Regions from separate parts of the Shinella sp. genome, predicted to be linked through region 2. Evidence: predicted binding sites of a transcription regulator. Region 2 holds the regulator's gene; the other holds the start of a gene.
The links. Region 2 encodes LexA, which represses DNA repair genes until DNA is damaged. Its sites were predicted from a motif close to TGTTCNNNNTGTGTTCNG; they were not measured.
Positions count from the first base shown of each region.

Region 1: the regulator LexA is predicted to act here: its motif matches at 1,698-1,715, upstream of recA (recombinase RecA).

Region 1 covers NZ_JBQVPI010000028.1:20-3,436, reverse strand. The annotation lists gene ACT6VE_RS28920 (pseudouridine-5'-phosphate glycosidase) at 1-617, opposite strand, end outside; gene ACT6VE_RS28915 (carbohydrate kinase family protein) at 664-1,611, opposite strand; gene recA (recombinase RecA) at 1,842-2,924, shown strand; partial or broken gene ACT6VE_RS28905 (alanine--tRNA ligase-related protein) at 3,299-3,417, shown strand, end outside.
Region 2 covers NZ_JBQVPI010000034.1:4,032-7,448, forward strand. The annotation lists partial or broken gene ACT6VE_RS30425 (IS3 family transposase) at 1-258, shown strand, start outside; partial or broken gene ACT6VE_RS30430 (IS3 family transposase) at 405-1,140, opposite strand; gene lexA (transcriptional repressor LexA) at 1,603-2,325, shown strand; gene ACT6VE_RS30440 (ComEC/Rec2 family competence protein) at 2,584-3,417, opposite strand, start outside.

The DNA of each region.
Region 1 (3,417 bases), on a different contig from region 2:
AGCGGGCTTTTGATGCCCGAATCGCGCGACCAGAAGGCCGGGAAGATCGGGCTGTCATAGGTCACCACCGGCACGCCGCGTGTTTCCAGCACTTCCAGCGTCTTCGGAATGTCGAGGATCGCCTTGGCGCCGGCGCAGACGACGATGACGCCGGTGCGCGACAACTCGTCGAGATCGGCGGAAATGTCGAACGTCTCTTCCGCCTTGCGGTGCACGCCGCCGATGCCACCCGTCGCAAAGACCTTGATGCCGGCGCGGGCCGCACCGATCATCGTCGCCGCGACCGTCGTGGCGCCGGTGCGCCGCTCGGCGATGGCGAAGGCGAGGTCGGCGCGTGAAAGCTTCATCGCGCCCTGCGTTTGCGAGAGCGTTTCAAGCTCCGCATCCTCAAGGCCGATATGCAGCACGCCATCGATGACGGCGATGGTCGCCGGTATGGCGCCTTCCTCACGGATGATGCGCTCGACGCTGCGCGCCATGTTGAGATTGCCCGGATAGGGCATGCCGTGCGTGATGATGGTCGATTCGAGTGCGACGATCGGCGCACCACGGTCCCGGGCGGCGGCGACTTCGGCCGAAAACTGCACCGGCAGAAGGGGGGATACGGGTCTGGTCATGCTGTGTCCTCGCAGCTTTTTGGGCGGAAATTCAGGCAAAAGAGTCTCATGCCATCCATTCGGCCCCGGGTACAAGAGAAAGTGCGTCCGCAAGGGCTGCCTGCGACAATTCTTCAGCGGCAGCGAGTGGCGAGCGCACGGTGATCGCCGCTGCCGCCACCCCGCGACGCAACGCTTCGCCGATGGACGAGCCGGTGAGCCAGGCGCTGAGAAAGCCGGAAGCGAGCGAATCGCCAGCACCCGTGACATCGCCGAGCGCCGGTATGTCCGGCGGCACGACGAGGGCTGCCTGTTTGTCGTCAAAAGCGATGACGCCTCTGCCGCCACGCGTCACCACGCCTGCGGAGAGGCCCGTCGCGCGCAGCGCCTTCGGCCAGTCTGCGGGGTTTTCCGGTGCCGCACCCGTCAGCGTGCGGGCTTCCGCTTCGTTCATGAACAGGAAGGCTAGGGCGGAAAGGCTTTCGCGGAACCGGACCACCTTGGCCGGCGAAATCGCGATGCCGGCGATCGGCACGCCGGCCGCCTTTGCAGCCTCCGTCATGACTGCCAGCGTTTCGGCCGGCAGGTTCGCATCGGTGAGGATGAGCCCGGCATCGGCCATCGCCTCGCGCATCGCGCGCTGTTGCAGGCGGCGTGGCGAAAACAGCCGGTAGAGCTCCATGTCCGCCAGCGCGATGACGAGATTGCCGTCCCGCTCGATGATCGCCGTGTAGCTCGGCGTCGCCCGGTCGAGGAAGATGAACGGCGTATCCTCGACGCCCGCTGCTTCCGCCGCCGCCGCGACGATATCCCCGTCCGCATCGCCGCCGCGCGGCGAAATCAGCCGCACCCGGTGACCCAGCCGCGAAAGGTTGCGCGCCGCATTGAACGCGCCGCCGCCCGCCTCCACGAACCAGGCGCCCGGATTGCTCGCCCCCGGCGCGGTTTCACCGGCGATGCGTCCGCGTCTGTCCACATGGGCCCCGCCCATCACCAGTATCGTCTTGCCCGTCATCATCTTCCTTTTCGCCCACCGATTCGGCACGCTACGTCCGTTGTCCCGGTGGGTTCGCCCTTATTCCCGCGCGGCGCTTATCCACGGGAAACAAAAAAAGAACACACCGCCGATTTGCAAATATATTCAAATTGTTGAACGTAGCTTGCAAGACGAGAACAAAATGTGTACATAGCATTCATCGGCGGCTTCATTGCCTGTCCTGCTTCAATAACCTAAAGGTGGACCAAATGGCACAGAACACTTTGCGGCTCGTAGAGGAAAAATCAGTGGACAAAAGCAAGGCACTCGAAGCGGCACTCTCCCAGATCGAGCGCTCCTTCGGCAAGGGCTCCATCATGAAGCTCGGTGGCAAGGACAGCATCATCGAGGTCGAGACCGTCTCGACGGGGTCGCTCGGCCTCGACGTCGCGCTCGGCATCGGCGGCCTGCCGAAAGGCCGCATTGTCGAAATCTACGGCCCGGAAAGCTCTGGCAAGACGACGCTCGCGCTGCAGACCATTGCAGAATCCCAGAAGAAGGGCGGCATCTGCGCCTTCGTCGATGCCGAACACGCCCTCGACCCGATCTATGCCCGCAAGTTGGGTGTCGATCTCGAAAACCTGCTGATCTCGCAGCCCGACACCGGCGAACAGGCGCTGGAAATCACCGACACGCTGGTGCGCTCCGGTGCAATCGACGTGCTCGTCATCGACTCGGTTGCAGCGCTGACCCCGCGCGCCGAAATCGAAGGCGAGATGGGCGAAAGCCTGCCGGGCCTGCAGGCACGCCTGATGAGCCAGGCGCTGCGCAAGCTGACGGCCTCGATCTCCAAGTCCAAGACGATGGTGATCTTCATCAACCAGATCCGCATGAAGATCGGCGTCGTCTACGGTTCGCCGGAAGTGACGACGGGCGGCAATGCGCTGAAATTCTATGCTTCCGTCCGCCTCGATATCCGCCGCATCGGCGCCGTCAAAGAGCGTGAAGAGGTTATCGGCAACCAGACCCGCGTCAAGGTCGTCAAGAACAAGATGGCACCGCCCTTCAAGCAGGTCGAATTCGACATCATGTATGGCGAGGGCGTCTCCAAGACGGGCGAACTCGTCGACCTCGGCGTCAAGGCCGGTATCGTCGAAAAGTCGGGCTCCTGGTTCTCCTACAACAGCCAGCGCCTTGGCCAGGGTCGTGAAAACGCCAAGACGTTCCTGCGCGACAATCCGGATCTCGCCCGCGAGATCGAGACGTCGCTGCGCCAGAATGCCGGCCTGATCGCCGAACGTTTCCTGGAGAATAGCGGTCCGGATTCGAACGATACCGACGGCGAAAGCTAAGCGCTGCGCAACGCCGGAACGCGTTGCGCAAAGCGGGCATGGGTTTTGCGAAAGCGACATGCGCTCAACAAAATGCGAAATTCCTGAAAAACCGGCCTCTTCTTCGTGAAAGGCCGGTTTTTTGGTGTCTGGACAGGTGCCGAGGCGGGCGATAAAAGCCTTGAGTTCTCGCGCGCGCCCCCAAGGTTTTCGACCTTTCCGCAAGATAGGCGGCGGTCGTGCGCAGTTCGACGGAATTCGCGGATGGATGGTCTTTCCAGTGGCCTCCGGGCGGGCACTCCGGCCGGCGGGGCGGTTTCGCATCTGCTGAAATGCAATTGGGTGGGTAATGCGCCGTAGACAGGTGCAGACAGTGCAGAGATGAAGGACGCGATATGAACGGCGTGAATGAGATCCGGTCGACTTTCCTCGACTATTTCCGAACGAACGGCCACGAGGTCGTATCGTCCAGTCCACTCGTGCCGCGCAACGACCCGACATTGATGTTCACCAA
Region 2 (3,417 bases):
GGGACCGAACTGACCTCGAATGCCATCCTTGCCTGGTCGAAGGATCATAAGGTCGAGTGGCACTACATCGCGCCAGGAAAGCCAATGCAGAATGGATATATCGAGAGCTTCAACGGCCGCATGCGCGACGAGTTGCTCAATGAGAGCCTGTTCTTCGGCCTCGACCACGCCCGCAGCGCCATCGCGGAATAGGCGGACGATTACAACAATTTCCGGCCGCACTCATTGCTCGGATACCAGACCCCGGCAGACTATGCCGGGATCATCGCCGCAACCGGCTCCAACGCTACGCGATGTGGAAGCTTCGCGTAGCGTTGGAGCCGGTTGCTCACACCGCGCCATTTGGCGTATCAAAAACCGCCGAGGCTCTAATCGCTGCCGGAGGAAAGTTCAGGGGAAGGTCACCGGGAATAAAGATCTATGACGACGGCCAGATAGGCAAAACCTTCGCTGGTACGGATGTAGATGATGTCGGTGACCCAGACCTTGTCTGGAGCCTCGACGTCGAATTGCCGATCCAGCGTGTTGTCGATGACAACGGAAGGTCTGCCACCATAGACGCTGGGACGGCGTTTGTAGCCGATCTGAGCCTTGATACCGGCAATCCGGGTCAGGCGGGCAGCCCGGTTGGGGCAGCATGTCTCGCCGTGATCGAGCAGGTCGTCATGAAGCTTGTGATAGCTGTAGACCTTGCCGATCTCTTCCCAAGCCGTCTGGAGCAGATCGATCTGCCGCTTGTCCTCGCAGGCACGCTTGCTCAACGGCATCCGAAGCCAAGCATAAAACCCGCCGGGATGGATGCGGAACAGGCGGCACATCATTCGCACCGAAAACCGCTGTTGATGCTGGGCAATGAACGCGTACTTTACTTTGCATCCCTAGCGAAATACACGGTGGCATTTTTTATAATATGTCGCGTTCCTGGGTGAGACGCGCCAGCTCCTTCTTGAGCCACCTGATCTCTTTTGCCTGGTAACTACCCTGCTCACCGGGCGTCGAAGAAAACTTCTTCTTCCACTCATAGAGAGAATGCTGGTTGACACCCAGCCGCTGCGAAACTTCCGAAACCGGATAGCCCCGCTCAGTGATCTGACGCACCGCGTCACGCTTAAAATCGTCGCTGAAATTAGCTTTGCCCATATCCGCCTACTACCTCAAATTTAGGAAGGAAGACGTCTACAAATCTCAGGGCTATTCATGTTGATGAATTTCGCGACGCCGAACCAGCCAACATTTTGGAACTCATCGTTGAGCTAAATGCCACAAACCGTGTTCAATAGCCAAATCCGCAAGATGGAGTATTATGGAACTTAGAAACATCGAATAAGTTATTATTATTAAACGAAATCAATAGCATAGAAGGCTAGCTGAATTTAAAAGTCACACTTTTGGTGATTCTGGCGGTTTCGTCGCGAAAAAGTATCGAAATTTCAGAACCTTATTGTATTGGAATCTAGATTAATTGTCGCCATTTCAAGGACCGAAATCTGGATTAATTTCCACGCCACCAACACAGCCTCTGCAGGCGCGGCTCTTGCAGAACACATATGGAACAGATAGTGTATGTTCTATATTTGTTTCGCGATTCTGGAGTGGGCGGCGATGTTGACACGTAAGCAACAGGAACTTCTCTTGTTCATCCATGAACGGATGAAGGAATCTGGCATACCGCCATCTTTCGACGAAATGAAGGATGCTCTGGATCTTGCATCGAAATCGGGTATCCACCGGCTGATTACGGCACTCGAAGAGCGAGGCTTCATTCGTCGCCTGCCCAATCGCGCACGCGCACTGGAAGTCATCAAGCTTCCGGAGGCGTATTCGCCCAGCCTGCAACCGCGACGCGGCTTTTCCCCGGCCGTCATCGAGGGGAGTCTCGGGAAGCAACAGGTAACAGCTGCGCCGCCCCAGCGCACGTCAAGCCAGGCAGACATGCCCTCCTCCGTTTCCGTGCCGGTCATGGGGCGTATCGCGGCGGGTGTGCCCATCTCGGCCATCCAGAACAATACCCATGAAATCACTGTGCCTGCAGAAATGATCGGTGGCGGGGAGCATTATGCGCTGGAGGTCAAGGGCGATTCGATGATCGAGGCCGGTATCCTCGACGGCGACACTGTCATCATTCGCAATACGAACACTGCCAATCCCGGTGAAATCGTCGTGGCGCTGGTCGATGATGAGGAAGCGACGCTGAAGCGCTTCCGCCGCAAGGGTGCATCGATTGCGCTTGAGGCCGCCAATCCGGCCTACGAAACCCGTATTTTCGGGCCGGATCGCGTCAAGATCCAGGGCAAGCTCGTCGGCCTCATTCGCCGCTACCATTAAAGCCTGTCGCGTAAGCGCGTGCAGCGCCAGAGCGACATGCGAAAAATCGGATACCCAAAGCGCGAGACGTGAAGCTGAAATATCGCGACATGCTTTAATCGCCCTTGCCAGCGTCATAAGTAGCTGTGCGCCAATCGTATGTGCGGTGTCGTGACCAGGGGCGGTGAAGCGTTTCGACGGCCGAGCCAAAGAGGGTGTCGGAGACGACGGGGTGTGCTTGATCGACCGCCGACTGGATTTCCAGGGCGCCGGTCTGCCTCAAATGTCGAACCGTGATGAGGCGCGCACCTGAGCGGCAAGTCTCCAGCCGGATTGCCACCGGCACGATGACGAGATCCGCCCGTCGCACGCCGTACCGAGGAAGGCGAGGTCTTCCAGCGCCACGATACGCCATCCGCTGGGTGAAACAGCGGCGCAAAAGGCTTTTGTCTCGCAGATGAAGCCGGTGCGGATGCGGGCTGCATCGAGTGCTGCGGCCATGGCTGCTTTGGCCTTTTGCCGGTCCGCTTTTCGGCGGGGCCGCTTCTGCCTGACCTTGTTTGTGGGCTCTGCGTTCTTGGCTTCCACCGCCAGTCCGTCCGTTTTACGAATTTCAGGTTTCATCAATCCGTCGAGGCGAAGGGCGCGCCGCCATTGCGCGTAGATGAAATCCGGGGGGCTGGCGCGGTTGACCGCTGCTTTTTCGCCAAGCAGAATCGCAACCAGGCGGCCATCTTCCGACACGAGAATCTCCGGCCTCGTGCCTCCGCCGGGCCAGCAGGCGACAAGGATACCGAAGACGACGAGAAGCGTGCCGGCGTGGCGCAGCCGGGTCCGCAGAAGGCAGACAAGGCCGCCGCCGATGCCGATGAGCAGGAAGGCGATCTCAGGGATGCGGCCGGTGACGACCTCGCCCTTCCAGCTAGCAACCCATGTCGAAAGCATGATCATCCACTCGATGCCCTTGCCCATGATCGCAAAGGGAATGGCATCGAGGCCAAAGGGCATCAGGAGAACGGCGATGAGACCGAAGGGCATGACGATGACGCTGATCAACGGCATGGCCAGCAGGTTGCCAGCAAGCCCACAGGCCGGGATGCGGTGAAAATGGCC